Regions from separate parts of the Avibacterium endocarditidis genome, predicted to be linked through region 3. Evidence: riboswitches for the same ligand, from Rfam matches in the RefSeq annotation. Region 3 holds a riboswitch; each other region holds the start of a gene.

Region 1 (8,067 bases), on a different contig from region 3:
AAACGCCAAAATAAACGCGCTGGTGCGGAACATTGGGTAAATGCGCGACACAGTGAGCAAAATAATACTATTTGCGCCGAGATAAGTAATAAGGGTTAAAATTTTACGACAAACAGGACTGGTATTTTGCAAATAAAGCCAAGATAGCGTGCGGTTAAAAATATAAATGAAGAATTGTAAAAAAATAATACAAATTGCGAAAATAATTTGGTATCGCATTACGAACAGCTTTCCTAAAATAAAAAATCATAAAGAGCGGTTATTTTTAACCGCACTTTATATTTTGTCAATGGAAAAGCTTAGTCAAGCTTAATTTCTTCAATCCAACGCTTAATCAAGCGCTTACCTTCTTCATCTGAACCAAAGCGTTCAAAATCAAAGTCAATGAGTTTTAAGGTTTTTGGATCAGTGGAATTTGGTGAGGCTTTGGCGTGAATATTGGTTGGAATTTGATACATTTTTTCTTCGCGCCACGCAATTTCTTGCGCTTCAGGCGTTAATGCCCAATCCATAAATAATTTTGCATTTTGTAAATTTCTTGCCCCTTTCAAAATGCTGATGCCGCCAAGGGAATAGCTGTCGCCTTCGCAAGGTAAAATGGCTTCCACAGGCGCACCGTTTTCTTTCTCGGTGTGATAACCATTAATAAAACCAATGGTTACCGCCGCATCACCACGGGAAAGATTGGATTTCTCTGTACCACTTTTAGCATATTGAGAAATATTTTTATCTAAGGCTTTCAAATAACGAAAGGCTTCTTCTTCACCGAATAACTGTACTAGCGTTGCGATAAAGGTATAGCCCGTGCCAGTATTGCGCGGATCAGGCATTTGAATTTGATCTTTAAATTTTGGATCGGTTAAATCTTTCCAGCATTTTGGATAGTCTTTAATGCCTAATTGTTTGAATTTTTCGGTGTTTACGCCAATGCCTAACACAATAATGTAGCCAATGGAGGTAACATCGCCGTGTTTGTCGAGCAAGGCTTTAAATTGTGGCATAGTTTCCGCTTGCAATGGTGAACGATAAGGCTCGAGTAAGCCTAATTGTGCGGCTTGAAAGTGCGGCTCAATTGTGCCGCCGTACCAAATATCCGCTTGAGGCAAAGCTTGCTCCGCTTTGATTTTGGCAAGGGTTGCGCCCGTGCTGTTACGCACAAATTTGGTGTCCACGTTATATTTCTTGGCAAAAACTTGCGCCATTTTTTCGCAGACAGAATGTTGCACGCTGCAATAAACCGTTAATCGCCCTTCAGCTTGCGCATTGTGGCTGAATAAAAATAGGCTGCCTGCAGCGCAAATAGGAAGAAGCGATTTGGCTAAAAATGATGAGAGAAAGGTCTTAAATTGCATTGTCATTTCCTTATTAACAAATGATTAAAAAGTGATATTGACGAGCAAGAAAGAAATTAGAAAGGTAAAGCAGAAAATTCCGCAAAATAAAGGCGTTTGCAAGAATATGATCTAATTAGTTTCCTACGTCAGCATTAACTGAATCAGGTTCACGGGTATTATCTCAGCTTGTTTGGATATTCCATCAAGCACCCCGACTAATTCTCGTTTAGTATAGAAAGGGCAGGCTAGGGCTGTCAATGATAAAAAGGTTAAATGGCATTAATTAATGATGAAAAGATTTAATAAAAATAATGAAAAAAATTACCGCACTTTTCTTTTTATTTAGGAAAGAAAATAACTTGCATTTTTATTTTTAATAAACAGAGAAAAAAGAAAGTGCGGTGAAATTTTTTCAATTTTTCACCGCACTTTGTGATAGGCGTTGATTAAGCTGGTGCTTGGAAGATCACTTGATCGGCTTTTTGTGTATATTGATTAAGTTGATCAAAATTCATATAGCGATAAGTGTCGTCTTTGTCCTGCTGTAAATCCGCCACATAGGCTTGGTATTCTTCTGGCGTTGGCAGTTTGCCGAGTAGTGCTGCTACGGCGGCGAGTTCTGCGGAAGCCAAATACACATTCGCCCCTTGTCCTAAACGGTTTGGAAAGTTGCGTGTTGAGGTAGAAACCACGGTGGCGTTGTTTGCCACGCGCGCTTGGTTACCCATACAAAGTGAACAGCCTGGGATTTCAATACGCGCACCACTTTTACCGTAAATGCTGTAATAGCCTTCTTCTGTTAATAGACTGGCGTCCATTTTTGTTGGTGGTGCAAGCCATAGACGGGTTGGAATCACGTCTTTGAATTTGGCTAATAATTTTCCAGCAGCACGGAAATGTCCAATGTTGGTCATACAAGAGCCGATAAACACTTCGTCAATTTTATCCCCTTGCACTTCAGAAAGCAGTCGAGCGTCATCAGGATCATTTGGTGCGCATAAAATCGGTTCTTTGATTTCGTTGAGATCGATTTCAACCACCGCGGCATATTCTGCATCAGGATCAGCGCTGAGCAATTCTGGGTTTTCTAACCATTTTTCCATTGCTTTGATACGGCGTTCAAGGGTGCGCGCATCGCCATAGCCTTCTGCAATCATCCATTTGAGCAACACGATATTAGAATTGAGATATTCAATGATCGGTTCTTTATCTAATTTGATGGTACAAGCCGCCGCAGAGCGTTCAGCAGAAGCATCGGAAAGCTCAAAGGCTTGTTCCACTTTAAGGTGTTCTAGCCCTTCAATTTCTAAAATGCGGCCTGAGAAAATATTTTTCTTGCCTTGTTTTTCTACGGTGAGTAAGCCTTGTTGGATCGCATAATAAGGAATAGCGTGTACTAAATCACGCAAGGTGATCCCCGGTTGCATTTCCCCTTTGAAACGCACTAGCACGCTTTCAGGCATATCCAACGGCATTACGCCAGTGGCAGCAGCGAATGCCACCAAACCTGACCCCGCAGGGAAAGAGATACCAATCGGGAAGCGTGTGTGCGAATCGCCGCCAGTGCCTACGGTATCAGGCAATAACATACGGTTGAGCCAAGAGTGGATCACGCCGTCCCCTGGACGCAGGGATACACCGCCACGGTTCATAATAAAATCTGGCAGGGTGTGGTGAGTAACAACGTCCACCGGTTTTGGATAGGCAGCCGTATGGCAGAAAGATTGCATCACCAAATCCGATGAAAAACCTAAACAAGCGAGATCTTTTAGCTCATCACGAGTCATTGGGCCGGTGGTATCTTGCGAGCCGACAGATGTCATTCTTGGTTCGCAATATTGCCCCGGGCGAATGCCCTCTACACCACAAGCGCGGCCGACCATTTTTTGGGCAAGGGTAAAGCCTTTGTGGTTATCCGCAACGGCTTGTGGTTTGGCGAATACATCATTATCAGGTAAGCCAAGGGATTGACGCGCTTTATGGGTTAGCCCACGTCCGATAATTAATGGAATACGTCCGCCTGCGCGTACTTCATCTAATAACACATTGGTTTTTAAGCTAAATTCAGCCAAAACTTCATCGCTATCGTGCTTGCAGATTTTGCCTTGGTATGGGTAAATATCAATCACATCGCCCATATTGAGCTTGCTGACATCTACTTCAATTGGCAATGCTCCCGCGTCTTCTAAGGTGTTGAAGAAAATAGGGGCAATTTTTCCGCCTAATACCACGCCGCCTGCGCGTTTATTCGGAATGTAAGGAATATCTTCCCCCATAAACCACAACACTGAGTTAGTGGCAGATTTGCGTGATGAACCTGTGCCGACCACATCACCCACATAAGCGAGCGGATAGCCTTTTTCTTTTAACGCATTAATTTGTTGAATTGGCCCAATGTTGCCGGCGTCATCAGGCTGAATGCCTTCTCGTTCATTTTTCAGCATTGCTAAGGCGTGTAAAGGAATATCAGGGCGCGACCACGCATCTTGCGCGGGGGAAAGATCGTCCGTGTTGGTTTCGCCCGACACTTTAAATACGGTAACGGTGATCTTTTCATCTAATTTGGGACGTGATAAATACCAGTCTGCATTCGCCCAAGATTCAAGAATTTGTTGCGCGTAAGGATTGCCTTGTTTGGCACGTTGTTCTACATCGTAGAAATTATCGAACATTAAAAGGGTGGAAGAAAGGGCAGTGACGGCATAAGGGGCGAGGGCTTCATTATCAAGGGCTTGCAGCAAGGGTTCTATATTATAACCACCTTGCATTGTGCCCAAAATTTGCACCGCACTTTCTGGGCTAATCAATGGCGAATGGGCCGTGCCATTGACAATTGCAGCAAGGAAGGACGCTTTGACATAAGCTGCTTCGTCCACCCCTGCTGGCACGCGGGTTTTAAAAAGCTCAAGGAGATAATCGGCTTGCTCAGCAGGGGGATTTTTTAATAATTCGATAAGCTGTGCGGTTTGTTCAGCATCTAATGGTTTTGGTACAACACCTTGTGCCGCACGTTCATCAATATGTTTTTGGTAATTTTGTAGAAAGTTTGACATTGTGTTTCCTCTTATTGCTTTTATCGTTAGGGGTAGCACTTTTCTTGTTTTCACTTTCTTGCGTTAAACAAGAAAAGTGCGGTGTTTTTTGAGAGAATTTTTGCGATTTTTTGCTTAGAAAACTTTCTTAAATGGCTTAATAATCACCTCGCCATAAACGCCAGCTTCCACATAAGGATCTTGGCTTGCCCATTGTTGTGCCGCTTCAAGGCTGTCAAATTGGGCGATTACTGTTGAGCCAGTAAATCCAGCTTCACCGGGGTTTTCGTCATCAATGGCAGGATTTGGGCCTGCAGTTAAAAGGCGGTTTTCTGCTTGTAATTGTTTTAAACGTGCAAGATGTTGTTCACGCACCGCAAGGCGTTGAGCAAGGGTATTGGGTTTGTCTTGAGCAAAAATAACGTAATACATAGTTTCTCCTTTTTTAGGCTTCATCAATTAACGCAAGGGCTTTTTCTAGCTCTGGGTTATTTTCTCTTGGAACAACACGCGGTCGTCCGTTGCTATCTACTGCAACAAAGCTGAATACGGCTTCGGTTACGCAATAGCGTTCACCAATGGGTTCGCTGGATACTTTTTTCGCCCACACTTCAATTTTAATTTGCAATGAAGTGCGTCCCACTTTCACGCAGCGGCCGTAGCAACATACCACATCGCCCACAGAAATCGGGCGGATAAAGGTCATACTATCCACCGCCACGGTAACCACACGGCCGTGCGCAATTTCTTTGGCTAAAATTGCACCGCCCATATCCATTTGCGACATAATCCAACCACCGAAAATATCGCCGTTGGCATTGGTATCAGAAGGCATCGCAAGGGTGCGTAATAACAATGTGCCTTGTGATTGGCGGCCCGTTTTGGTTTCAATAAATGCAGACATAATGTTTTCCTATTGTTCTTTATTCTCTGTTTTTGGAAGATAACGATAAATATAAACGCCTGTTGCGACTGTTGCAACAAGGCTAAGTCCAATAATGCCGAAGGTTTTGAAATCTACCCAAAGATCATCGGAAAAATATTGGCTGATGATGATATTTAGGATCATACAAAACAGAAAAAATCCTGCCCAGCCTAGATTTAATTTATTCCAAACGGCATCAGGCAGTTGAATTTCTTTGCCTAATAATTGCTGAATGAGCGGTTTCTTAAAAATCACTTGGCTGATGATTAATGCCAAGGCAAACAAGGCATAAACTACCGTTACTTTCCATTTTAAAAATTCTAATTCGTTGAAATAAGCGGATAAAGCGCCAAAAAAAACCACCGCACTTCCCATAATGAGCTGTTGTTTTTCAATTTTGCCGTATTTCAGTTTCAGCACCACAAGCTGAATTATTGTCGCAATAATCAAGGCGATGGCCGCTTCACGAATGCCGACTAGTTTATAAACAGCAAAAAAAACTAAGAGCGGTATAAATTCTAAAATTTGTTTCATTATTGTTGATCCTTGCGCATAAATAAGGTGTAAAAGCGATAAGTGAAAAGTAACGAGAATACGCCAACCACAGCGCTTAAAAATAACATTACCACATCAAAAACAAGGTTATCGCTCAATGAAGAAATGCGTCTTACCACAAATGGCAGCACCACATAAATTAACAAACAATAAATAAACAGCGGCGCAGCGCGTTTCACGCCACTTAACCAGCTATTTTTCAAGGCTTGCATAATGCCCACGGGCTGAATCAGATATTCTGTAGAAGCGAGGCTTAAGCGTACAAAAATAAAAAAGCCGAGTAACATCGCCACCAAAGAGAGGATTGAAGGGGATTGTCCTTGTAAAATGGCAAACAGACTTTCTACCAAGCCGATCATTAAGGGAATAAACCCAATCACACTCACTGCCACCACGCCAGCAAAACGTTGTAAAGTTAACACCGCACTTTGGTTTAAGGGATTTTGGTTTAACGGATTTTGCTGCTGAACGCTAATGCGGTGAAACGTGAGAATCCCCCAAGAAGAAATAAATAAGCTAACTAACTGTTGTGCTACGCCAATTACCAAAAATTCTGCGCTGATATTGCTTGGCAAAGGCAAATTTTGCCCATTGGCTTGGCTGATTTCAGGCATCGGCACGACCGAGCTTAAAAGAAAATAGAAGATTAACGAGCTAATAAAAAAGAAAAAGATAAATTGTTGGGTAATCTTTTTTTGATTACGCATAAAATTCCAACAATCTTGAAAAATTTGAGTAAAATTAATGTTCATTAGTTTGCTTCCAGTTAAAAATCATTGCGACATTATACAATAACTTGTCGAGCATTGCCCTTTCCTTATGTTGAAACCCTATCTTGTTATGAATAATGGCTTTTTGAGTTACAACGCTTAATTTTGTGTTAGATCAAATTTTCTCTATTGTTAAACAAAATGAAAAGTGCGGTAAATAAATTTTTCAATTTTTTTAACAAAAATTTAAAAAATTTGAGCTATATCACAAAAGTGATAACTATTTGGTGGTATATTTCGCAACGTGTAAAATACACAAAGTTTGTAAGGATATTAACTATAGAGGTACTTTTTATGAAAAAAACACTGATTGCACTAGGTTTAGCAAGTCTTTTGGTTGCCACTTCAGCCAATGCACATCAAAGCGGAGATGTATTATTAAGAGCAGGTGGCGTGTTTGTGAGCGCAAATTCTGATTCTCACACTAAAACACCAATAGATGTTAATTTGAAAGTAAGTGATAATGCGCAATTAGGGCTAACCGCGACTTATATGCTTACAGACAATATTGGCGTGGAATTATTGGGTGCAACACCATTTTCACATAAGATTAAAGCGAATGTTCCTGCGGCAGGTTTAAATTTAGGACAAGTTGCTAAACTTAAACAACTTCCACCAAGTTTGTATATGCAATATTATTTCTTAGATAAAGATGCGGGTTCTCGTCCTTATGTCGGGGCGGGTTTAAATTACACCAGATTCTTCAGCGCAAAATCCACTCACGCTGCGGTAACTGATTTACAAGTGAAGAAAAATTCTTTTGCACCAGTGGTTAATTTAGGGATTGATATTAAGCTTACGGACAATCTTTATTTCAATACTGCAATGTGGTACACAAAAATCAAAACCACGGCGAAATTCAAAGCCTTAGGCGCAGATCACGAAGTAGATGTTAAACTTAACCCATTTGTATTCTTTATGGGGTTAGGATATAAGTTCTAATTCAGTTGTCTTATTTTTTAGCCTGCATTGAATGTAGGCTTTTTTATCTTTTATTCTTTAATTGAAAGATTGAAATTTTCACCTATCCCCTTTATAGTAAATGTTAAATTATTGTTACGCAGTATAAAGAGGGATCAAATGTCAGCGACTCAATTAATTACGCAATTAGCGCAAATTGTTACTCCTAAATACCTTATTACCGATCCGCTAAAAGCGGAAGAATACACCACAGGCTACCGCTTCGGGCAAGGGAAAGTGCTAGCCGTGGTGCGCCCTGGATCATTATTAGAATATTGGCAAGTGTTAAAAGCTTGTGTTGCAGCCGATGTGATCGTGATTTCACAAGCAGCAAATACAGGGCTTACAGGTGGTTCAACACCAGCTGGTGATGATTACGAACGGGATATTGTATTGATTAATACAATGCGAATGACAGGTATTCAGCCTATTAATAATGCAGAACAAGTGGTGTGCTTTGCTGGTTCGCGTTTAAACGATTTGGAATCATT
Region 2 (8,067 bases), on a different contig from region 3:
AATTTTTCAGCGAACAACGCATTGGCTGGCAATTACAGATCTGCAAAGAGAAAGGTTTAGCTTTTACTGATATTGATGAATTGGTCGCCGTTGTCGCCAAAGGGCTAGCCAAACATCAGCCAAAACCTGCCTTGTTGCACGGCAATCTTTGGATTGAAAACTGTGCAGTGGCAAATGGCCAACCTTTTACTTACGATCCCGCGTGTTACTGGGGCGATCACGAATGCGATCTGGCATTTAGTGAATTATTCCAGCCGTTTCCTGAAACATTCTATCAAAATTACCACCGCACTTTGCCGATTGATGAAGGCTATGCGCAACGCAAACCGCTTTATCAGCTTTATTATTTGTTAAATTTTAGTCATCGTTTTTCTGCTCATTATGTGGCGCTCACCAAAGCGATCATTGAAAAAATACTCAAGGGGAATCTATGAAATTTCAAGCAGTTATCTTCGATATGGACGGCGTTCTGATTGATTCCGAACCTTTTTGGAAACAAGCTGGCGTGGAAGTATTTGGGCAAATTGGTATTCCTGTTAGCTTGCAAGAAATGCAAGAACTCACGGGAATGCCAGCTCTTGGTATTGTCAAAACCGTTTATCAACGCTATCAAAAAACGCCTGTTCCTGTTGAAGAAATGGTAAAACGAATGAATGACTGTGCCATTTCAATGATTTTGGAAAATAAGCCCTTAATGCCAAATGTGCCAGAAACCCTTGAAAAACTCACCGCACTTGGTTGTAAGCTGGCGGTTGCTTCCGCTTCGCCACGCTATTTATTAGAACAAATCACTGAACGCTGCGGCATTGCATCTTATTTCCAGTATCTCTCATCAGCCACAGAATTAGATTACAACAAACCGCACCCGCAGGTTTATTTACACGCAGCCCATCAATTAGGTGTTGAACCCCAAGCCTGTTTAGGCATTGAAGATTCCGTGCTAGGAATGACCGCAGTGAAAGCCGCGTCAATGCGCTGCGCTGTTATCCCAGCTCCCGTTGAACGCACCGATCCGCGTTGGGCATTAGCGGATTATCAACTAGAACAGCTAGCTCAAATTCCTGAGATTTGTGCATAAAAAAGTGCGGTATTTTTCACCGCACTTTTTACCTAGCCTATTTCTTATTCCACTTGAATGGCATAATCAGACAATTTAGGAACCTGCTTAATCAGGCCTTGTTGCTGCATAAATTGTGCCATTTTCTCATAACGTGCGTTATCTAAGGCGCTTGGGCGTAAACTTAAACGTGGCAAGGTATCACGCCAAGCCAAGCGATTGAGTTCGTTGTCTAAATCTTGCGGTCTATAGCTCACAAACGCCTGCCAACTTTGTTGTGGGTGGTTTAAAATATAAACGCTGGCTTGTTCAAGTGCAGTCAAAAATGCACGAATTTTTTTCGCAGGAAGCTGATTTTTATTAGCCACAACAATCAATTCATCATACATTGGCACGCCCTGTTCTTCTGGATAAAACGCCTTGCCCGGTTTCTTTTCTATCTCCATCTGATTTAGCTTAAAATTACGAAATGCACCAATAACCGCATCGACTTGTCCGCTAAATAATGCGGGAGAAAGCGACCAATTCACGTTCACTAATTCCACATCATTTAAAGAAAGGTGGGTAGATTTCAACATTGCACCAAGTAACGCATCTTCAAAACCACTCACGGAATAACCGATCTTTTTCCCTTTTAAATCGGCAATCTGTTCAATACCGCTATCTTTTAGCACCACAAGGCTATTTAACGGCGTTGAAATTAAGGTGCCAACACGCACCAGCGGCAGCCCTTCTGCCACTTGCATTTGCAGCTGTGGCTGATAATCCACTGCTAAATCTGCCTGCCCTGCTGCCACTAATTTAGGGGGCATTGAAGGATCAGCGGGCTCGATAATCTCAACCTGCAACCCATTTTCCGCAAAAAAGCCTTTTTGCTGTGCCACAATAATGGCGGCGTGATCGGGATTAACAAACCAATCCAGCAATAAGGTTAATTTTTCTTTGGCTTGCACGCTAATGCTCATACCTAAAGCGAAAATTAAACTGCATAAATACCATTGTTTTTTCATTTTTTCTCCTAACGTAAATGACAGACCCAAGGAATAATGCGGTGAAGCAATTTATCTATCACGAAATACAGCAAGAGTGCGATAACCACCAAAATAAACAACGCCGCGAACATTAAGCTAATTTGAATTCGTGCATTGGCTTGCAACATTAAATAACCAAGCCCTTGTGATGATCCTACCCATTCCCCCACAATCGCTCCAATAGGGGCAACGGAAACCGCAATGCGCAAGCCCGAGGCTAACGCAGGCAAAGCGGCAGGTAAGCGAACCTTAAATAATAATTGCCTTGATAAAATTCCCATTGTTTTAGCCAGCTCTAACCATTGCTTTGGGGTGTTACGCAAGCCGTCATAACAAGCGGCGGTAACTGGGAAATAAATAATCAAAATAGTCATCGCAATTTTTGATGCAATGCCATAGCCAAACCAAAGCACCAATAATGGCGCAATAGCAAAAACAGGGATCGCCTGCGAGGCAATTAAAATGGGCAATAAAAAGGCTGAAAGTGTTCGTGAAGAAGCCAGCAATAAGGCTGAAAGCAAACCAAATAAAAATCCAAGCACCAGCCCTAATAAAATTTCCCATAAAGTAATTTTGGCGTGCATAAATAATAAAGCCCATTGTGAAGACACTTCATTTAGCACGGCAACAGGTTCAGGCAATAAATAATGTGGGATCGCAAAAATTGAAATCGCCCCTTGCCAGCACAAGGCGAAAAATAAGGTCATTATCAATGCTCGAAATAGGCTTTGCCACGACAACATTAATGTTCCCCCATTAACTGCTTAAATAAATATTGCTGTAATTGCCATAATTTCTCTTGCGAAAAATCTCTTGGCGCTTTGCCTTGCGGGCAAATGGGCGGTGAAAGCTGAACGGGTTGTTGGTGCAAAATATAGATTTTATCCGCTAGCAATAAGGCTTCTTGTGGATCGTGGGTGATAAGCAACACAGTTTTATCTGCTAATAAATGATGTGAAAGCTGCTGTAATTGCAAGCGGGTTACGGCATCTAACGCGGAAAAAGGTTCGTCCATTAAAATAATCTCTGCATCTTGCATTAGCGTTCGAGCCAACGCCACGCGCTGCCGCTGTCCGCCAGAAAGCTGATAACAAGGCTTATGCAAATGTTGTTCCATTTTCACCGCACTTAATAAAGTGCGGGCTTTTTCTTCCGTTTTTTTCGTTTTGCTATGAGTAAGATGCTGATAAAGCTGAACATTATCTAAAATAGACAGCCAAGGATACAAACTATCCTGCTGTGCAAGCCAAGCAATTTTGCCTGAACACTGAATGCGCCCTTGCACAATCGCCTGATTTTCTAACCCTGCAATGGCACGCAATAAGGTTGATTTTCCCACGCCTGATGCACCAAGCAACGCCACCCACTCCCCTTGTGATACGCTAAAATGAAAATGCTCAAACAAAGGTTGCTCAGCAAAACTGAGTTTAAGATCGGAAATTTCGATGGCTTTCATCGTTCATTCACCAATCAACGTAATGGAAAAAAGCCGTTAAAAATAAAAGAAGTGAGGTGAGAATTTAATAAGAAAAGAAGCGTTTGCATAATTAGTTTCCTACGTCAGTATTAGCTGTATCAGGTTCACGGGTATCATCTCAGCTTAAACAAGCACCCCGACTAATGCAAAACAGTGTAGCGGAAGTTCAAATAAAAATCAAAGTTTACAGACCAAAAAATTATATTTTTATAATATAACAAGAAATATTTAAAATTTATTTAAATATTGCCATCTTATGCTAAATAAAAGTCAATAAAATAACTATAACCCATTGATACACTTAATCTTTTCTCATACTGGTCGGAGAAGAATAAATATTGACTTTACTATTTAAAAGAGTATTCTGTATTACGAGTCAGACAGTATTGACTCATCTTTTTACAATTAAAATAACAACAAAGGAGTTCATTATGAAACTTAAATCTAAATTAGTATTAGGCGCTATGGCAGCATTCTTATCTTCACAAGTGCTTGCTTCCGCTGGTCAACCTGTACCTGTAGATCCTAGTGAATATGATGGTGTTGGTTGCACTAAAGAATATGAGCCAACTCCATATAAAAAGAAAGATGGTACAGTAGTGACTGCTCCTAACCGTTGTGTTGCTGCAAAATGGGCATCTGAAGGTTTATAATATACTGTTGTAGTATGTAGAAAGCCCTGTTAACCAAGGCTTTTTTATTGTTCATTATTCTTATAAACTTTTACTTACTCCTTAATTTTAAACATAAGAAAAACTCCTCTCCCACTTTAACAAAGTGGGATTTTTTTATCTTTAGTAAAATAATGTCGCCTAAAATTCTTGTGAAAAATCAATCTTTTTGTCTTTATCAACCTTACAAATCATAGCAATCTTTACCATTACCTGCTAATCAATATATAAAAAATCCTTCCCCCTAAGGGAAAGGATTTTTATTCTAACAGTTAGTCAAGTAACGAAACTACCATTGATAGCCAACACCCACAGAGCCACCAAAGTCTCCACGAGTATTTGCATTACCTGTTAATTTCAAGATAACTTTACCATTATCACTTGCTCTTGAATAACCTACGGCAATAGCACCTTGTCCTTTATAAGTACCTGCTGCTGCTGCTACCATTGATTTACCAGGCATATAAACCTGCGGTAAACCAGCTGTCGCAGTTGCTCCTGCAATACCTGCACGAAGGTCTTTATTAAGTTTATTGATGTTATTGTTAATGTTACCAACAGCACCTTTTAACTGTCTTACATTCACAGCATCAGTATCATCTTTACCATCTGCTACATTAGTAATACGGTTACCGCCGTTATTCAGGCCATTAGTTGTCAAACTTACTGTACTATTATTGCCAGCTGCATTTGGACCACTAATTGTTACACCATTACCTTGAACAGTTGTAGAGTTTCCTGCTGCATCTGTCGTAGTGACGGAATTTAGACCTTTAAGATCCTTAGCAAGTTTAACTGTTAACTTAGCATTCTTACCATCTTGTTTTGCAACAACACCGATGTTGTTATCAGTAAGATCATCTGCATCAGTTACACCACCCACAATTTGAGTTGTGTTATTTAATGTCATTTGAGCATTACCAACATCGCCTTGGTATTTGATGCCATCATTTAAGGTAGCTACTTGTTCAGTATTACCATCTGGTTTAGTGTAAACAATACGAGTTTTGCTCTCGCCATCTTTACCATCATTACCAGCCAGTCCTTTTTCGCCTTGTGCAACGGTTACACCGGCATTTGAACCATCTTTACCAGCAATACCGATAGAACCATCTTTGCCATTAATTGCAATACCTGGAGCACCATCTTTTCCTGGAACACCATCTTTGCCACCAACAACAATTGAGCCTCCATCAGCACCATTGATTGCTACAGCATCTTTGCCATCAGCACCTTTCACACCAATAGAGCCAGGTTTACCATCTTTACCACCAATAGATACTTCGCTATTTAAGGCAAATTGGATCTCATTGTCTTTTACAGTTGTAATGATATTTCCATTAGGGTCAGTAAATTTAACTGTTTCCCCTAATTTAACATTATCATCACCACCATTATCTGCAGCAATGTTAAAGCCTTTATTAACTAATGCATCTGCAGTGTTGTGTAGATCACTTACATTAACTGCATTATTAGCCACTTTACTTCCATCTTTACCTGCTTCTGCAAGTTGATCTAAGAAGTCCGCTTTATCAGCAGGAACTGGCTTACCATCTACAGTTGGACTAATGTCTCCAATAGATGTACCTACATTCGCTAATTTAGTCGGAGAAGTAGTTGAACCATCTGCGCTATTCATTGATGCAATGACATCACCCGCTTCAACTTTCGTACCACTACCATCTTGCTTAGTATTAAATGAACCATCTGCCTGTTTATACACTTTATCACCATCTTTGTTGGTATAAACCACTGGTAATTGTGCATTCTCAACCACTTTTTGAGAGTTCACTTTCAAGTCATAGTGAATATGACCATCTTCTGGTTGAGGCTGAGGACGACTTACATCAATTGTACCATCAGAAGACTCGACTGTTGTTGTCGCTGCCGCAGCGGCTTCTCTTAACTGTTTCACATTAACTGCATCAGTATCATCTTCACCTGCTGCAACGTTGGTGATTTTATTACCACCATTGCTTAAACCATTTTCAGTTAAACTTACATCTGGTTTAGTTGGATCAGAATTAGTAATAGTAATGCCATCTTTATTAATGACTGTGTTATCACCATCCTTACCGAATTTAGCAGAATCTAAGTCTGTCAGATCTTTAGCCATTTTCACAACTAAAGCTCCATCTTCCACATCAACACGAGTATTAGCATCTGTTGCTGTTGCGTCATTACTTAAACCACCTTTAATTTGTAAGGTTTCATTTAGTTTTTTCGCAACAGTGTCAGAACCATTACCTTGGAAGATTAAGCCATCATTCAAGGTTGCAACTTCTTCTTTTTCGCCATTTGGTTTTTCGTAAACAATACGAGTTTTGCTTTCGCCGTCTTTACCGTCGTTACCATCTAGGCCTTTTGCACCTTGTGCAACGGTTACACCAGCATTTGAGCCATCTTTACCAGCAATACCGATAGAACCATCTTTGCCATTAATTGCAATACCTGGAGCACCATCTTTTCCTGGAACTCCATCTTTGCCACCAACAACAATTGAACCGCCGTCTTCACCTTTGATTGAAACGCCATCTTTACCATCAGAGCCTGCTACACCGATGGAGCCTGGTTGGCCATCTTTACCTACAGTAATCTCATTACCTAAGCCAATTTCTAACTTATGGTTACCAGCATCTGCAGTTACAGTGATACCATCAGTACCCTTAAGCTGAATTTGTTTACCTAATTCTTGAGTAACGGCATCGCCATTATCGTCAGTTAAACCAAATCCTTTTTGCGTTAAGTTTTCAGTGAGTGAATTTGCTGTATTACGTAAATCACTTACATTTACAGCGCTATTTGGCTTACTTACAGCTGCTTTTTCTAATGCTTTTGTGAAATCTTCATCATTTTGAGGATCAATCACACTTTTCACATTATCCAAAGTCTGCGGTTTCGCTGAACCATCTTGTGCTACTAATGATGTACCTGCTGGCGTAGCTGGTTGCGCACCTTCTTTTGGCAAGCCATTTTCTAAATCACTTGCTTTATAGAATGTATCACCTACTTTCACTAATGGATTACCTTGTTCATCAGTATAAACAACTGGTAAACCAGTTACATCAATATGGTAAGAATGAACGCCATTCTTGCTTGTAACAGTAGAAACTTTTGTATTCGCACCATCAACCACTTGAACAGTTTCACCTAATCTAACAGTTTGTGCATTACCGTCATTAGTTTGTAATTTCCAACCTGTATTAATTAAGTTATCAGAAACATTTTTCAAATCTCCGATATTAGCTGCGTTAGTTAATGTAGGATCATTATCTTCTAATGAAGAAATATCTTTATCTCCCAAACCACTTGCAACATTTGTGATTTGATTTCCACCATTATTTAAGCCATCTTTCGTTAAGCTTACAGCTTTTTCTGGAGTACCGTTATTGATAGTCATACCATTATTAGTAATCGTTGTAACCGGATTATCCGATGTTGGATTCTCTGGGTTACCAAATGTTGCACTAGTTAAATCTCTCAATGCCTGCGCCATTTGGATCACTAATTGACCATTGATGCTATCTACACGTAAATTTTTATCTGTTACCGCTGCATCTGATGCTAAACCACCATTATCAGTTGCTTTTCCAGATAGTTTTAACGTGCTATTTAGTTTCTTATCAAGAATCTCACCAGTATCACCTTCAAAGCGTAAACCATCATTTAAGGTTGCAACTTCTTCTTTATCGCCATTTGGTTTTTCGTAAACGATACGAGTTTTGCTCTCGCCATCTTTACCGTCATTACCATCTAGGCCTTTTGCACCTTTCTCTACTTTTACGCTTGCTTGACCATCTTTACCATCAGCACCATCTTTGCCGTTTACGC
Region 3 (8,067 bases):
TATGCAGCTTAAAGTGCATTGGTTGATTGGGGTAATGAAAATAAGTATCCAGTTTAATCATCGTGTTGCCTAAATCATAAAACGAAAGAATGTGGTAAACATACCAAAATGCAAAGATAAAGTGCGGTGCAATTTTTTCAAATTTTATCTTTGCCCTGCCTTTGCGAACGCTCAATCAGCACGAATAATGCGCCACATAACAATAATAAAATCAAGGCGGTAACGCTCGCTTCTTGCATACGATATGAGCCTAATTGCTGATAAAGCAAATACGGCAGAGAGATAAAATCTTGATTGCCGAATAAAGCAATAGCGGTGAAATCTCCCAAAGATAAAGCACAAGCCAAGGCGAAAGCATATCGCATTGGGGTGTTGATAGCTTGCCATTCCACCCATTTCCAGCGTTGCCAACCTTGCACGCCGAGAGATTGGCAAAGGCGATCATATTGCATATTTTGATACATTGGCACAGAAAGCGTGCGGATCACAAAAGGCATCGCCAAAATGCCATTACAAAATGCCACAATCAGCAATAAATGCCACGGCTGAAAATCCATTGCTTGCAAGCGAATAAACAACCCTAGCGCCACCACCAAGGTGGGGATCGCAAGCACGATCATTCCCATATTGCTAATTAAATTGGCGCAATAGCGGTGATGTTGCCAAGCTAAACGGCGAGCCAAAAAGAGCAATGCCATTGAAAATAAAATCGCAAATAGCGCAGAACATAAGGCGATACTTAAAGAATAGCCTAAGGCGCGCCATAACTGGGGATTGGCCGCCACTTTTTGCCACGCTTGCCAATCTAACCCTGCCACCACCATATAAAGCAGTGGGGAAAAGAGAAAAATCAGCACGCTGCTGACACAAAAAACTTGCCAAATTTGCACCGCACTTGTTTGTTTTTCTCGCCAAAAATGACGCAAATTAAGCTGGCTCGGATCTTTGCTGTTAAACAAACTGCTAAGCGCAAGCAGTAGTACGCAAAACCCGCATTGCAATAACGCGAGCATCGCGGCTTTCGGCAAATCAAACTCAAACAAAATGGCTTGATAAATTGCCACTTCTAAGGTGGTGTAAGCCGGACCGCCGCCAAGGGTTAGCACAATGGCAAAACTGGTGAAGCACAGCATAAAAATTAAAGTAAACGCTGGCAAAAACTGTTGGCGTAAGTAAGGTAATTCGATCAAACGGATAAATTGCCAACCACGGATATTTAATTGTGAACTGAGCTGCCGTTGCTGATTGGGAATACTTGAGAGCGCTTGCAAAAATAAACGGCTGGCAAGAGGGATATTAAAAAATAAGTGCGCAATTAAAATGCCACTCAAGCCGTAAATATTAGGTTTCCAATCAATCTCAAGGGTGGAAAGTAAGCTTGCCAACCAGCCTGAATGTCCGTAAATCCCGAGCAAACCTAGCACCGCCACCAAGGCAGGCAACACGAAAGTGAGAGAAAATAATTTTAAAATCAGTGATTTGCCACGGAAATCTTGGTAAAAAAATGCGCGCGCAAAAAACAGCCCAACCAGTACAGATAAAAACGCCGATAAAAAGGCTTGCCCAAAACTAAATGCGATAACGTGACGCACATAGCTATCTTGCCAAAGTGTCGTCCATTGATGATCATTGCCAACATTTAACACCGCACTTAAGGCAAACAGATAAAATGCGCCTAACAGCAAAATCACGCCAATTCCCCCAGCCATTGACGACAAGGGGAATTTTTGCAAGTTACGGCGAATTATTGTGTTAAGCTGGCTTGCCAAGTGTTCGTCCATTGTTTTAATTGCTCTGCATTGACGCCACTACCCAAGGTGGTTTTGCTCTGCTGCGCTTGTTTTAAGGCATCAAAGTGCGGTTCAATTTTTTCATCAATTACGGCAAACATCACATTTTTTTGTGAAATTTGGCTTTGTGCCTGCGGTGAAATCAAAAATTGCATAAAGGCATCTGCACAAGCATTTGGGTGATTTGCCATTCGTGCCGCGGTTTCAATTTGTAATACTTGCCCTTCCGCAAAATCAGTGGCGGCGTAATTGGCATCTTTATCATTTAATAAGTGATAAAGCGGTGATGTGTTATAGCTAAACACTAAATCCGCTTCGCCTTTTAAAAATGCGCCATAGGTTTCCGACCAGCCTTTGCCTACAGTAACGGTGTGGCTAGCGAGTTTTTTCCACGCTGCCGCCACATCATCACCATAAACTTCATTCATTAAGATCACTAAACCACGCCCCACACCACTGGTGCGCGGATCTTGGTAAATGACGCGAAGTTGTTGGTTATCCACTAATTCTTTTAGGCTTTTTGGTGGATTTGGTAATTTTTCTTTATGATAAACAAAGGCATAAGCACCAAAATCATAAGGTAAGAACACCTTGTCTTGCCACTTCACTGGCAAGGAAAGTTGTTCCGTTGGTACGCTATTTTCGGCAAATAATTGTGTTTTTCTTGCTTCCTCAAGCATTGTTTGATCTAAGCCTAGCACAATATCTGCTTTGCTCTTTTTTCCTTCAAGACGAATGCGATTAAACATCACGCCTGTGCTATCAAAAGGCACATAATTTACCTGACATTGCGGGTGAGCTTGCTCAAACAAGGCTTTCACTTTCGGGCCTGCGCCCCAATCTGCGCTAAAGCTATCATAAGTGTAAACTTGCACATTTTGCGGGCTTTGTGCCGCCATAAGGTGGGTACTAAAAAGTGCGGTAAGAAAAGTAAGAGAAAAAGATTTTTTGAATTGCATAGTGTTTCCTTCCATAAAAAACGACCAGCAATATTGACGCAAACAGCAAAGAAATTAGTTTCCTACGTCAGTATTAACTGTATCAGGTTCACGGGTATGATCTCAGCTATCAAGCACCCCGACTAATCTGAGCCTTTAGCTCGGCTTTCAGTGTAGTAATTTTCCGTTGCCAATGCAATCTATGTGTTTAAAAATTCTCAAAATTTCTTTATAGTTAGCAATAAGTTAATCATTCATAAGGATAGGCTATGGCATTTTCTGTTCCCCACCTTGAGGATACCTTGCAAGCACTGGCAGCGAGTTTAATTCAACACTTCCCCGAACAGTATAATGAAGAAATTTACACACAAATTGCTGTGCAGAAAAATGATCCCACGAGCCCGATTGGCAAGTTGGCGCAAGGCATTGCAATGTCTGATTTTGTGGCAGAAACCTTAAAAAAACAACCGCACTTTTTGCACCGATGTTGGCAGCAGATCCCCACTTTAGAAAATAAGGACTATTATCGCCAAGCCTTGCAAGATTTGCTTGAAAGCATCAATGATGATGCCCAACTGTATCGCCAACTGCGTCTGTTTCGCCACCGTGAAATGGCAAAACTGAGCCTGTGTCAAAGCCTAAATCTCGCCACCGTAGAAGCGGTTTTTGTTCGCCTTTCTCAACTGGCAGAAGCCATTATTATCGCTACTCGCGATTGGCTTTATCAGCGCACTTGTGCAGAAATGGGAACGCCAATGGACGCGCACGGTGACCCACAACAACTTTATATTTTAGGAATGGGAAAATTAGGCGGATTTGAACTCAATTTTTCGTCTGATATTGATCTCATTTTCACCTACCCTGCCAATGGGGAAACCCAAGGGGCAAGGCGTTCCATTGAAAATAGCGTGTTTTTCACTCGCCTTGGGCAGCGCCTTATCAACGCCCTTGATCAATATACGCCCGATGGTTTTGTGTATCGCACGGATATGCGTCTACGCCCTTTTGGGGAAGCCGGTGCATTGGCGCTAAGCTTTACCGCGATGGAGCAATATTACCAAGAACAAGGGCGCGATTGGGAACGCTATGCGATGATCAAAGGGCGAATTTTGGGGGCTGATCCGCAAGATCCGAATGTGAAAAACTTGCAAAATTTGCTCCGCCCTTTTGTTTATCGCCGTTATATTGACTTCAGTGTGATTCAAGCGTTACGCGAAATGAAAGGTAAAATTGAGCGAGAAGTGCGCCGCCGCGGTTTAGTGGATAACATTAAACTTAGCGCAGGGGGGATTCGTGAAATTGAATTTATCGTGCAAGTTTTCCAGCTGATTCGTGGTGGTCGTGAAATCAAATTGCAGCAGCATTCTCTGCTTAATCTCTTACCAGAATTAGAAAAATTAGGCCTGCTTAGCCCAAATGAAAAACAAGATTTGCAACAAGCCTATGTGTTTTTACGCCGTGTGGAAAACGTGCTGCAAGCCATTGATGATAAGCAAACGCAACTTTTGCCAGAAAAAGAACTGGATCGCCAACGCCTGATTTTTGCGGTACAACATTACCTTCAATGGAACAATGAAAAACAACCAATCATTGTGGAAAACCATCTCACCAGCTGGGCAGATTTTTATGCGTTATTGCAATCTCACCAACACAAAGTGCGGTCGGTTTTTTCCCAATTAATTGGCGAAGAAAATGATAAGTCCACGCCAGAAAATAGCCAATGGGACGATTTTTTAGAAACGGATCTCAATGATGAAGACATTCAACAGATGTTGCAACAAAATGGCATAAAACTGGAAGAAAATGCACCGCTCTTACAACGCCTTGCTCAGTTCCGCATCGAGCTAGCGCGCCGTCCTATCGGCACAAGGGGGCGTGGTGTATTGGCGCAATTAATGCCAATGTTGCTGACACAAATTTTCCAGCATCAGGCCTATGAAACCTTGCTGCCACGAATGTTGGATATTGTGGACAAAATTCTCACGCGCACCACCTATTTGGAATTATTAGTAGAAAATCCACAGGTGCTAAATCAGCTCATTGAGCTGTGTTCGCAGTCGCAACTGATTGCGCAACAAGTGGCGCGCTACCCGATTTTGCTTGATGAATTGCTAGATCGCAACGCGTTGCTTAATCCTACCCATTTTAGCGAATATCGCAGCGAATTAAAGCAATATCTGCTCCGTTTACCGCAAGATGATGAAGAACAATTTATTGATGCCCTACGTCAATTTAAGCAAAGCACCTTGTTGCGCGTAGCGGCTGCCGACATTTTGGGAGCGTTGCCTGTAATGAAAGTGAGTGATCATCTCACCTATTTAGCGGAAGCCATTATTAATGCGGTGGTGAATTTAGCGTGGCAACAGGTTTCCGCACGTTTTGGCGTGCCAGAGTTTCTCGCTCCGAATGAAAAAGGCTTTTTGGTTGTTGGCTATGGTAAATTGGGCGGGCTTGAGTTGGGCTATAAATCTGATTTGGATTTGGTGTTCTTGTTTGACGGCAGCCAAACCGGGCAAACCCAAGGCGGCAGAAAAGTGATTGATAGCAATCAGTTTTATCTCAAGCTTGCTCAAAAAGTCATCAGCATTTTTAGTATGAATACGAATGCGGGCATTCTTTACGAAGTGGATATTCGCCTACGCCCTTCAGGTGATGCGGGATTGCTTGGCTGTTCATTGAGTGCTTTTGAAAATTATCAGCTGAATGAAGCTTGGACCTGGGAAAAACAAGCCTTGGTGCGCAGCCGTGCGGTTTATGGCGAGCCTGCCTTGCGCCAACGCTTTGAGCAAATTCGCCACAAGGTGCTGACTGCACCACGGGATCTTGAGCAACTCAAGGAAGATGTGAAAGCAATGCGCGAGAAAATGTATCAACATCTCGCCAATAGCAATCCTGATGAATTTAACATTAAAACCGATAAAGGCGGCATTACAGATATTGAATTTATCGCCCAATATTTAGTGCTGACTTATGCGCCGAAATACCCGAGCTTAACCACTTGGTCGGATAACGTGCGGATTTTTGAGTCAATGGCGGAAATTCCTAATACGGAAAACCAAAGTACGGAACACCAAAGTGAAGAAAATACAAGTGCGGTGCTAAATTTTGAAATTTCTGAGCAATTAAAAAATGCCTACACCAGCCTGCGCAACCGCATTCATCAGCTAAATTTACTTGGCTTGCCTGTTGTGGTTAGCCAAGTAGAATTTCAATCTGAACGCCAATTCATTGAAGAAATTTGGCGGACGTTGTTTGATTAGCTACGCATTTTATTGGCTAACTCAACAATTTTCACGATCACCCTTGTGGCGTCCCACATTCCTTCAAGGGTGGTCAATTCTTGCTTGCTATGAAAATTATAGCCGCCAGTAAATAACATTGGACAAGGAATCTGTTTTTCTGCCAATTTCGCACCGAGATAACCTGAGCGAATTGGGGTGAGAATTGGCTCAATATCACATTGTTTCATTGCTAAATCGGCAAGCTGAATAGATTTTGGTTGCTGTTTGATAACTTCGCCCATATTGCCATATTGATCTTCAATGCTTAACTGTGCTTTTTTTCTTAAACGTTTTTTGCGATTAAAATCCACAATCATCATTGCCAAAAATGCTTTACGCTGTTCAAAACTCACCGCATCAAAATCACAAATTAAGTAGCGCATTTCCACTTTCTCAATGTCGCCCGTTAGACTTTCTAAATGGAAAAATCCCTGCTTACGCTCTGTTTTCTCTGGCACTTCTTGCGCTGGTAGCCCCTTTTGAAATTCACAAGCTAAAGTGAGCGCATTACGCATTTTGTCTTTGCCTACGCCAGCTTGAATATTGCGTCCATAAAGGGTTACAGTAGCGGTGGCGACATTAACATTTTCATAACCCAAACTGCCCACACCCTCTCCAGCAAGGCAATATGCCCAATCACAAGTAAATTTCTCAAAAGGAAAATGTTTCATTCCCTGCCCAGTTTCTTTGTCTGGCACAAAGGCAAGGCGAATGTTGCAATGGGAAAGATGATTTTGCTGCAAAATATGAAGTGCGGTCAGAATTTCTGCTATTCCTGCTTTGTTATCTGCCCCTAACAAAGTTTTTCCGTCACCAACCACTAAAGTTTTTCCAATCAATTTTTGCAAAAATGGGTGATATACCGGGCTGATAAATTCTTCCCCTATGCCAAGAGAAATATCACCGCCACGATAATTTTCAATCACTTCAGGCAAGGCGTGTTTGCTGCTACATTGTGGTGAAGTATCAAGCTGGCTAATAAAGCCAATGGTCGGCATTTTAGCGCTAACATTGGAAGGCAAAAATGCGGTGAGAATACCTTGTTTCGTTAATTCAATTTGTTGCAAACCGAGTGCAGAAAGCTCTTGTTGCAGAAATTTAGCCAACTTTGCCTGCCCAGTGGAGCTAGGAATAGGCTTGGTATTAAATTTCCCTTGCGTGTCAAAACTCACATAGTTCAAAAAACGTTCTAATAATCCTTCTTGATATTGTGTGCTGTTTTCCATAATCATCTTTTCGTTTGCAAAAAATCGTTGCGTTTTATTCTAACTAGACGCTTAACTTGAGGTATTGATATATAACAAAATTCAACGCAATTTTTTTAGTCAAAATATGATTAATTGCTTTTCATTATGGGGCGTTCGCTATATCATTAGCACTTATTTCTATACATTGATTGTTCAACCAATTTTCTTAGGGAGAAAACCAAAGCTAGTGGAAAATTCAGTTCAAACCAAGCCGATTATTGAGCTTCGTTCTTTAACCAAATCTTATGGCGACAAAACGATTATTAATGGTTTAAATCTTACCATTAACAATGGCGAATTTTTGACAATTTTAGGGCCATCAGGCTGTGGTAAAACCACGGTGTTACGCTTGATTGCAGGATTAGAAGATCCTAACGGCGGTAAAATTATTCTGGACGGTCAGGATATTACTGATGTGCCAGCAGAACGCCGTTTTGTGAATACGGTATTCCAAAGTTATGCCCTGTTCCCGCATATGACGATTTTTGAAAACGTGGCTTTCGGTTTGCGTATGCAGAAAGTGCCAAATGCGGAAATTAAACCGCGCGTAATGGAAGCCTTGCGTATGGTTCGTTTAGAAGAAATGGCGGATCGCAAGCCTAATCAGCTTTCTGGTGGTCAGCAACAACGTATTGCCATTGCAAGAGCGGTGGTAAATAAGCCAAAAGTGTTGTTATTAGACGAATCGCTTTCCGCATTGGATTATAAATTGCGTAAAGAAATGCAAAATGAACTGAAAGCCTTGCAACGTCAATTAGGCATTACCTTTATTTTCGTTACCCACGATCAAGAAGAAGCTTTAACAATGTCT
Region 4 (8,067 bases), on a different contig from region 3:
GCCAATCACGGTGTCTAAGCCATCTTCTAATTTTTCAATAAATTCCATTGCGTGCGCCGCTTTAGCCGCTTTGATAATATCTTCACGGCTGTATTTATCCGCCGCAGCATAGGCAATATTATTGGCAATGGTGTCATTAAATAAATGCACTTGCTGTGATACCACCGCACAGTTTTCACGCAGATTATTCAGCGTGTAATCTTGAATATTCACGCCATCAAGGGTGATTTCCCCTTGTTCAATCTCATAAAAACGCGTAACCAAATTGGCAATAGTCGATTTTCCTGAGCCAGAACGCCCCACCAATGCCACCGTTTTGCCTTGCGGAATGTCAAAAGAAATATGATTTAACGCAGGGTGATCTTTGCCTGAATAGCTAAACGTAACGTCTTTGAAAGAAATATTTCCTTTGGCTTTTTCCACTTCATACGTGCCGTTATCCTTTTCCGTTTCCATATCTAAAATAGAAAACAGGGTTTGACAGGCTGCCATTCCGCGTTGAAATTGTGCGTTCACATTGGTGAGCGATTTCAACGGTCGCATCATCGCCAACATTGAAGAAAACACCACCGTGAAAGAGCCTGCCGTTAGGTTTTGGCTCATAATTTCTGGCACGGTTGCCAAATACAACACCGCCGACAGGGCGAAAGAGGCAATAATTTGCACCACAGGATCAGAAATGGCATCTGCCACCATCACTTTCATTCCCTTGCGGCGCATATCATTACTCACTTTATTAAAGCGTTCTTCTTCAATTTTTTGTCCACCGAAAGACAGCACCACGCGATGTCCTTTCAGCATTTGTTCTGCGGAAGACGTCAGCTCCCCCATTGAGTTTTGCATATTTTTACCTAACTCACGGAATTTTTTCGATACCATACGAATCAGCACCGCAATAATCGGCCCAATCACAAAAAGCACCAAAGAAAGCTGCCAACTGGTATAAATCATCACGCCAAGTAAAGAGATAATATACGCCCCTTCACGCACAATGGTCACCAAGGATCCTGATGAAGAATTGGCGACCTGTTCGCTATCGTAAGTAATGCGCGAAAGCAATTTGCCTGCGGAGTTTTGATCAAAAAACGGCACAGGCATATACATTAAATGCTTGAATAAACGGCGGCGAATGGTCATCACCACTTTGCCCGAAACCCAGCCTAAACAATAAGTTGAAACAAAACTTGTTACGCCACGCACAATAATCAACAGCACCACCACCACAGCCATTATGCGTAAAAAGCTCACGTCCGCTTTACCAAAACCGTCATCAAGCAACGGTTTAAGCATTTGAATTAATGCTGCGTCCGCCAATGCATTGAAAACCAATGTAACGGCGGCGGCAATCAACCCCATTTTGAAAGGGGCGATAATCGGCCATAAGCGTTTGAACGTTTGCAACGTGGTTAAGTCTTTATCTTGCATAATTTCTTCATTTCAGTTAAAAAACTGCGCCATTTTACCTTTATTTTGCCAACAAGCCAATTAATCCCCGATACTTAATCCCCTATACCAAGGGGAAAATTCCGATCTTGCGGTATAAATTTTTATCTGTTCGGGGAAAAATAACAGGCTGATCTGCCCAAAATCTGCCGTATTATACACCGCACTTTGTTGTGCTTTTAGGCGCTCTAATACCACGGAATGGGGAAAATGCCACGGATTACCACGACCACTAGAAATCAAGGCGATCTTAGGTTGTGTTGTTTTAAGCAAATATTCACTGCTAGAGGTTTTACTACCGTGATGCCCTACTTGCAATATCTCTATTTTTCCTGCTAAATCAGCAAATTGCCGTTCTGTTTGGCTATCAGCATCACCAGTTAAAAGCACTTTATACTGCCCATCATCAATCAACAACACGCAAGAATCTGGATTTTCTGCACGCTTACGGATCTTTTGTGGGGAAAGCGCGGTAATGCGTAATCCTTGCCATTGCCATTGTTGCCCCTGAAGACAAAAAGTGCGGTGCGTTTTTCGCTCGATTTTTTCCGATGACGTAATAAGCATTGCATTGGGATAAGCCCGCAACACCGCTTCAGCTCCGCCTGCGTGATCATTGTCGTCGTGGCTTAAAATAAGGTAATCCAGCACAATGCCCTGCCGTTGCAAATAAGGCAAAATTTCTAGCGCAGCCATACTTCCCCCACGCCACGCTGCGCCCGTATCATATAAAATGCCACGCTGATTTTTCACCAATAATGTTGCCAAGCCCTGCCCTATATCTAAGGTTTCCAATCGCCATTTAGGCACATTTATCTCTTGCCACGCCAAATTCATCAGCATTATTCCAAGTAACCCAGCAAAAATAGGTTTCATTTTTTGTAAAAATAACGGACTGGGCAATTTTTCTGCATTGAATAAAATTTTCTTGTTTCCTGCTAAGATCGGTTTTTTCGCTACTTTTTGCGGCAATTTTTGCAAATAAAGCACATACCCCAACCCCAAAATGAGCAACAAAATGACGATCCATTGCGATTGATTTTCTGACAAATCCATCCAATTCCCTTGCCATTGACTGAGCAACGCCGTGATTTTTTCTGCTAAATAATTCGCCCCTTGCCACGAATTAAACGCCCCTTGGCTCAACACTGCAAACAGCACCATTGGCACAAGACATAAACTAAACACTGGCACGGCTAACAGGTTCGCCATCATTCCCGATAAAGACATTCCGTGAAAAAAATAAAGCTGAATCGGGGTAAATAAACACAACAAACCGAGTTGTAGATGAAACAAGGAGAAAATCCAGCGCAGGATTTTTTTCACCCACTGATTTTTAATGGGATAAATTTGCCATTGGATTAAATCCAACGGCACAAGTTGATACCACAAAATCAGGCTTGCCACCGCCCCTGCGGAAAGCCAAAAACTAACGGAAAGTAACATCAGCGGATCCCATAAAATGAGCAATGTCACCACACATTGGAAATATTGCCAAGGCGTATAATAACAGCGTAACACTCGGATCAGACATACCAATCCCAAAGCAAGTAATGCCCTTAAGGTGGGAAGAGAAAACCCAGCCAACTGGGCATAAATTAAAGCAATAAAAGCACCGCACAATAATGGCAAAATTGCCCCGATTCGATGCGTGGGCAAGAAAAACTGTGCCGCTCTGGCAATAGCAAAGCCAAACAACATCGCCAAACCAATATGCAATCCAGAAATGGCAATTAAATGTGCCGTATTGGTTTTCTGATAAATTTGCCAGTGTTCTGCATTAAGCCACGCCCGTTCGCCAAAGCCCAGCGCCAACAATAAACCTTGCATTGGTAAGTCTTGGGTCTGCTGAAAACTGGCCTGCAATAATCGGTCTCGCCACGCTAAATCTTGCGAAATTTGCACCGCACTTTTTACTCTGCCATAGGCAGTGATACCTTGTGAGAAATACCATTTTTGCCGATCAAAGCCCCCTTGATTTAAACGGCTTGATAAGGGTTTGAGCAATAATTCTGCTTGCCAAATTTGCCCTACTTTAATTTGCTCTGCTGCCTGATTTTCCAAATTTTTCTCTGAGTTTTGCCATTGCAAATATATTCGCTGGCTAGGCAAATTTTCCGCCAATTTCCCAGTGGCAATCACCGTTTGATAATCTTGCTGATGTAAGATTTTCTCGATCTTAATTGGAATGCTAATCTTGTTTAAACTGGCGCTCTGCTCCGCTTGGGTCAAAATTTGCTGAGCTTGATGATGAAAATAGCCCAAGCTCAATACAAAAATCACGCCGTAAACCAGCCCTTTTGCGATTTTATAGTAGTCGAAAAGATAGGCTGTCAAAACAGCTAAGATCCCAATTCCCACAGTGCAAAGCATTAACTCAACACTAAGCAATAAGGCTTTCGACACATAAAGCAAACTCAAGCCTGCGCCAATCACCAGCCATAAAATCACATCTAATTTAAGCGAAAATTTCATTCTTACATAAAATGACAACTTACCATTACAAATAAAAATATGATGAAAAAAGCACCGCACTTTCGCAATCTTGTTAAACAATTTTTGCGATCTTGCTCGCATAATACCATCATAACAACACCTCGTAGGGTGGGCTTTAGCCCACCATTTTGGATTGAATAACCTTGTCCCCAATTCATAAAAAACGGTGGGCTAAAGCCCACCCTACGCTCTATGCCACTCCGATTACACCTTTTATTAACTACCCCAATTCAATGGAAAAAATCCTCTTTCAACATCTCTTCGAAATGAGGAAAACGGCCAATCTTTGGGGGCATTAACATAACCGTGTTTAACGGGATTGAAATAGATATAGTCTAAATGATTGTTCAAATCTAGTTCATCACGGATACGATGCTCCCAAAATCGTCTTTGCCATATTCCGGCTTCTCGCTTTTTTATGCGACTTTGGTTCTCATTGCGATACGCCTTTGGTAATAATTTCGTAAATATCGTTTTAAAAAAAGCAATACGCTTAGAATAATTATCATCATCCTGTGGTAATTGCATTATGAAATGCAGATGATCAGGTAACACACAGATTGCGATGGTTTCAAAGGGATACTTTCTCATTGTTTCTTGATAGGCTTGCCGTAATTTTTCTATATGCTGAGTAAGGTAACATTTTGTACGATCTTGCAATGTCAATGTAAAAAAATAACACGCGCCTTTTGTAAAATCTCTCCGATAATTTGGCATTATTTCTGCCCCTCTCATAAGAAACGTAGAAACGTAGGGTGGGCTTTAGCCCACCATTTGGGATTGAATAACCTTGGCCATTGCCAACCCTGATAAAAATGGTGGGCTAAAGCCCACCCTACGCCTACAATTAAAAATAAAAATATGATGAAAAAAGCACCGCTCTTTCGCAATCTTGTTAAACAATTTTTGCGATCTTGCTCGCAAAACGAAAAAATACTTTGCGCAAAATGCGGAAATTCTGAATGGTGAGATTGTGTTTCTGCCTATTTCTTTGTAGAGTGAAGCTATTAAATAGTCGGGGTGCTGCTTTGTGTAGCTGAGATGATACCCGTTGAACCTGATCCAGTTAGCACTGACGTAGGAAACTTATTATGCAAAATCGCAATATTTTTAACCGCACTTTATTCTTCCCTTTTCTATTTTCAAATCGTCACTCCACAACATCATTCCCTATCACATTGATTTTATAGATGATTTTTTATTATAAAGGCAATGGGACTGGGCTTTTTTTACGCTTGATTTTTATTCATAGGAGAAAAAAATGGACTTTAATTTAATCACGAAAATTCGCCAAACCAATCCTTTAATCCACAACATCACCAACATTGTGGTGGCAAACTATGTAGCGAATGGGCTGTTAGCCTTAGGCGCATCACCAATTATGGCAGATGCCGAAGAAGAAATGGCGGATCTTGCTCAATTTAGCGCTGCCTTGGTGATTAACATTGGCACGCTCGATCCTTTCAAAGTGAAAGCTATGTTGGCGGCTGGTAAAGCTGCGAATAAAGCAGGTATTCCTGTGGTGCTTGATCCTGTGGGCGTGGGGGCAACGCAATACCGTAAGGACGTGGTGGCTGAATTACTGAGTAAAGTAAAATTCACCGCTATTCGTGGCAATGCCGGGGAAATTGCCCAGTTAGCAGGGGTGAATTGGGCGGCGAAAGGTGTGGACGCAGGGCAAGGTGAAGGCGATGTGGCACAAATTGCCAAACTGGCCGCGCAACGTCATCAATGTGTTGTGGCAGTGAGCGGTGCGGTAGATTATATCAGCGATGGCGTGCAAGTGGCGACCATTGATAACGGCACGCCAATGTTTCCTAAAATCACAGGCTCAGGTTGTTTGCTTGGCGCGGTGTTAGGGGCTTTTTTAGCGGTCGCCCCAAGCCAACCTTTTAATGCGGTAGTACAAGCCAGTACAGCCTATGCGGTGGCAGGGCAACTGGCTGCGAAAGACTTAGGAAGCACAAAATATGGGCAATTTTACACCGCACTTTTAGATCAACTTGGTGAACTCAATGATCAACAAGTGGCGCAATTCGCACAGGTTCACATTGAAAACTAAGGAGCAACAATGACTCATATTGCACAAGCCCTGACCATTGCTGGATCAGATAGTGGCGGTGGTGCGGGTATTCAAGCCGATCTGAAAACCTTTCAAATGCGTAATGTATTTGGAATGAGCGTGATCACCGCTGTTACTGCACAAAACACCTTAGGCGTAACGGATATTCATTTAATCCCCCTTAGCACCATTAAAGCGCAACTCAAGGCAATTGTAGAAGATTTCACGCCCAATGCGGTAAAAATTGGTATGCTCGGCACGGCTGAAATTATCCAAACCGTGGCCGCTTTTTTGCGTAAGCACCCATTTGCGAATGTGGTTATCGATCCGGTGATGATCGCCAAAGGGGGCGCAAGTTTATTGGAACAATCGGCAATTCAAGCAATGCGTGAGCAACTATTGCCTTTAGCCGATGTGCTAACGCCAAATCTGCCTGAAGCACAAGCCTTAACAGGATTAAAAGCTGAAGATCGACACAGTATTACGCAAATTGCTGAACGTTTACAACAGATGGGTGCAAAAACCGTAATTATAAAAGGTGGCCATCAGCAAAACAGCGGAAGTGCGCTATGCCAAGATTTTATTTTCACGCCGACAGAATCTTTTGTCTTGGAAAGCCCACGTTTTAACACGCCGCATACCCACGGCACAGGCTGCACTTTTTCCGCTTGCTTAACCGCTGAACTTGCCAAAGGGCAACCGTTGGAGCAAGCCTGCAAAACTGCCAAAGCCTTTATTACCAGCGCCATCACGCACCCTTTAAATATCGGACACGGACACGGCCCAACCAATCACTGGGCGTATTCACAGGAGCAAAAAAATGGATAAATCAATTTTACGCTGTTATTTAGTGGCGGGTACACAAGATTGCCGTCATCTGCCCGACTATGCCAATAACCCACAACAAACCTTATTAACACGTTTAGAACAAGCGCTAAAAGCGGGGATAACCTGTTATCAGTTTCGTGAGAAAGGGCAATTTTCTTTGCAAGATCCGCAAAAAATTGAACAACTTGCCCGCCAATGCCAAGATTTATGCCAACAATATAATGTGCCTTTTATTATGAATAATGATGTTCAACTCGCAAAAAAGTTGCACGCAGACGGCATTCACGTTGGGCAAAAAGATACGCCTGTAGAACAATTAGCCCAACAAATTGAAGGCAAAATGTTAATTGGCTTATCCGTCAATACCTTGCAACAAGCTCAACGCCATAACGCCTTTCTCGGCGTGAATTACTATGGCTGTGGGCCAATTTTTACCACATTTTCTAAAGAAGATCCGTCCCCTGTTGTGGGCATTCACTTTATTTCCACCTTGCGCCAGCAAGGCATCAATAAGCCTTTGGTCGCCATTGGCGGAATTAGAACCGAACACGTTCCAGCCCTTTTACAAGCCGGTGCAGACGGTGTTGCAGTGATTTCCACCATTATGCAAGCGGAAGATATTACAGCTACGATACAAAAAATTTTGGCAAAATAACACCGCACTTAACGAAAAGCGAATAGCAAAAAAAGGCATTCAACCAAGATTGAATGCCTTTTATTTTGCTTAATTATCAAACTTAAAAACGATAACCCACTTTTAAACCAAATTGGCGGCTGTGAGAAGATTCATCACCATTCTCATAAGAGAAGGTTGTCCCCACTGACCAAGCCCCCATATTCAAATTGAGTCCTGCTTGATACTGCCAGCCACGATTAAACTGTTGCTGTAAACCGTTGTTATTCACAGTAACCGCATTGTTAAATGTTTTACGACTCGCATCGAAATAATAAAGGGCAAGACTCGGTGAAATAGAAAGCGTGTTCCACTGCCAAGTTTTGGATAATTCTGCTCCAGCATGATAATTAACAAAATCTAAAGCACGAGTATGAACCGCACGACCTTTCAGCTCATAATCAGCAGCCGTGAGGTGATGATAGCGTACCCCAGCTATTGCTTTGAGATCTAGGTATCCTAGCACCCACTTCTTACCTAATGTTGCACCAAAACTAACGATATTACGTTTAAAATCAGCACGTTGCTCATCTAAAGTGATGCGATTATTAGAACGTCCATAACC

What was found. A riboswitch is a leader RNA that binds a small molecule or an ion and turns the genes downstream of it on or off. The one in region 3 is predicted to bind thiamine pyrophosphate.
Region 1: it holds a riboswitch for thiamine pyrophosphate, as region 3 does, so the genes downstream of both, ACNAV8_RS01700 (ABC transporter substrate-binding protein) here and thiB (thiamine ABC transporter substrate binding subunit) in region 3, are expected to answer to the same signal.
Region 2: it holds a riboswitch for thiamine pyrophosphate, as region 3 does, so the genes downstream of both, ACNAV8_RS07335 (ABC transporter ATP-binding protein) here and thiB (thiamine ABC transporter substrate binding subunit) in region 3, are expected to answer to the same signal.
Region 4: it holds a riboswitch for thiamine pyrophosphate, as region 3 does, so the genes downstream of both, thiM (hydroxyethylthiazole kinase) here and thiB (thiamine ABC transporter substrate binding subunit) in region 3, are expected to answer to the same signal.

What each region holds. Positions count from the first base shown of each region.
Region 1 is NZ_CBCSDH010000002.1:125,385-133,451, reverse strand. Features, by position in the region: gene ACNAV8_RS01705 (metallophosphoesterase) at 1-219, opposite strand, end outside; gene ACNAV8_RS01700 (ABC transporter substrate-binding protein) at 300-1,352, opposite strand; TPP riboswitch at 1,456-1,558, opposite strand; gene acnB (bifunctional aconitate hydratase 2/2-methylisocitrate dehydratase) at 1,781-4,387, opposite strand; gene ACNAV8_RS01690 (YciI family protein) at 4,502-4,798, opposite strand; gene yciA (acyl-CoA thioester hydrolase YciA) at 4,812-5,270, opposite strand; gene ACNAV8_RS01680 (septation protein A) at 5,280-5,825, opposite strand; gene ACNAV8_RS01675 (hypothetical protein) at 5,825-6,553, opposite strand; gene ACNAV8_RS01670 (OmpW/AlkL family protein) at 6,911-7,558, shown strand; gene dld (D-lactate dehydrogenase) at 7,697-8,067, shown strand, end outside.
Region 2 is NZ_CBCSDH010000010.1:76,719-84,785, reverse strand. Features, by position in the region: gene ACNAV8_RS07355 (fructosamine kinase family protein) at 1-434, shown strand, start outside; gene hxpB (hexitol phosphatase HxpB) at 431-1,078, shown strand; gene ACNAV8_RS07345 (ABC transporter substrate-binding protein) at 1,123-2,067, opposite strand; gene ACNAV8_RS07340 (ABC transporter permease) at 2,076-2,831, opposite strand; gene ACNAV8_RS07335 (ABC transporter ATP-binding protein) at 2,831-3,544, opposite strand; TPP riboswitch at 3,624-3,714, opposite strand; gene ACNAV8_RS07330 (hypothetical protein) at 3,997-4,218, shown strand; gene ACNAV8_RS07325 (YadA-like family protein) at 4,526-8,067, opposite strand, start outside.
Region 3 is NZ_CBCSDH010000014.1:3,523-11,589, reverse strand. Features, by position in the region: gene thiQ (thiamine ABC transporter ATP-binding protein) at 1-61, opposite strand, end outside; gene thiP (thiamine/thiamine pyrophosphate ABC transporter permease ThiP) at 138-1,709, opposite strand; gene thiB (thiamine ABC transporter substrate binding subunit) at 1,745-2,749, opposite strand; TPP riboswitch at 2,792-2,880, opposite strand; gene glnE (bifunctional [glutamate--ammonia ligase]-adenylyl-L-tyrosine phosphorylase/[glutamate--ammonia-ligase] adenylyltransferase) at 2,998-5,988, shown strand; gene pepT (peptidase T) at 5,985-7,235, opposite strand; gene potA (spermidine/putrescine ABC transporter ATP-binding protein PotA) at 7,444-8,067, shown strand, end outside.
Region 4 is NZ_CBCSDH010000002.1:161,146-169,212, forward strand. Features, by position in the region: gene msbA (lipid A ABC transporter ATP-binding protein/permease MsbA) at 1-1,425, opposite strand, end outside; gene ACNAV8_RS01835 (DNA internalization-related competence protein ComEC/Rec2) at 1,486-3,918, opposite strand; gene ACNAV8_RS01840 (REP-associated tyrosine transposase) at 4,156-4,656, opposite strand; TPP riboswitch at 4,946-5,040, shown strand; gene thiM (hydroxyethylthiazole kinase) at 5,201-6,001, shown strand; gene thiD (bifunctional hydroxymethylpyrimidine kinase/phosphomethylpyrimidine kinase) at 6,011-6,829, shown strand; gene thiE (thiamine phosphate synthase) at 6,822-7,484, shown strand; partial or broken gene ACNAV8_RS01860 (autotransporter outer membrane beta-barrel domain-containing protein) at 7,567-8,067, opposite strand, start outside.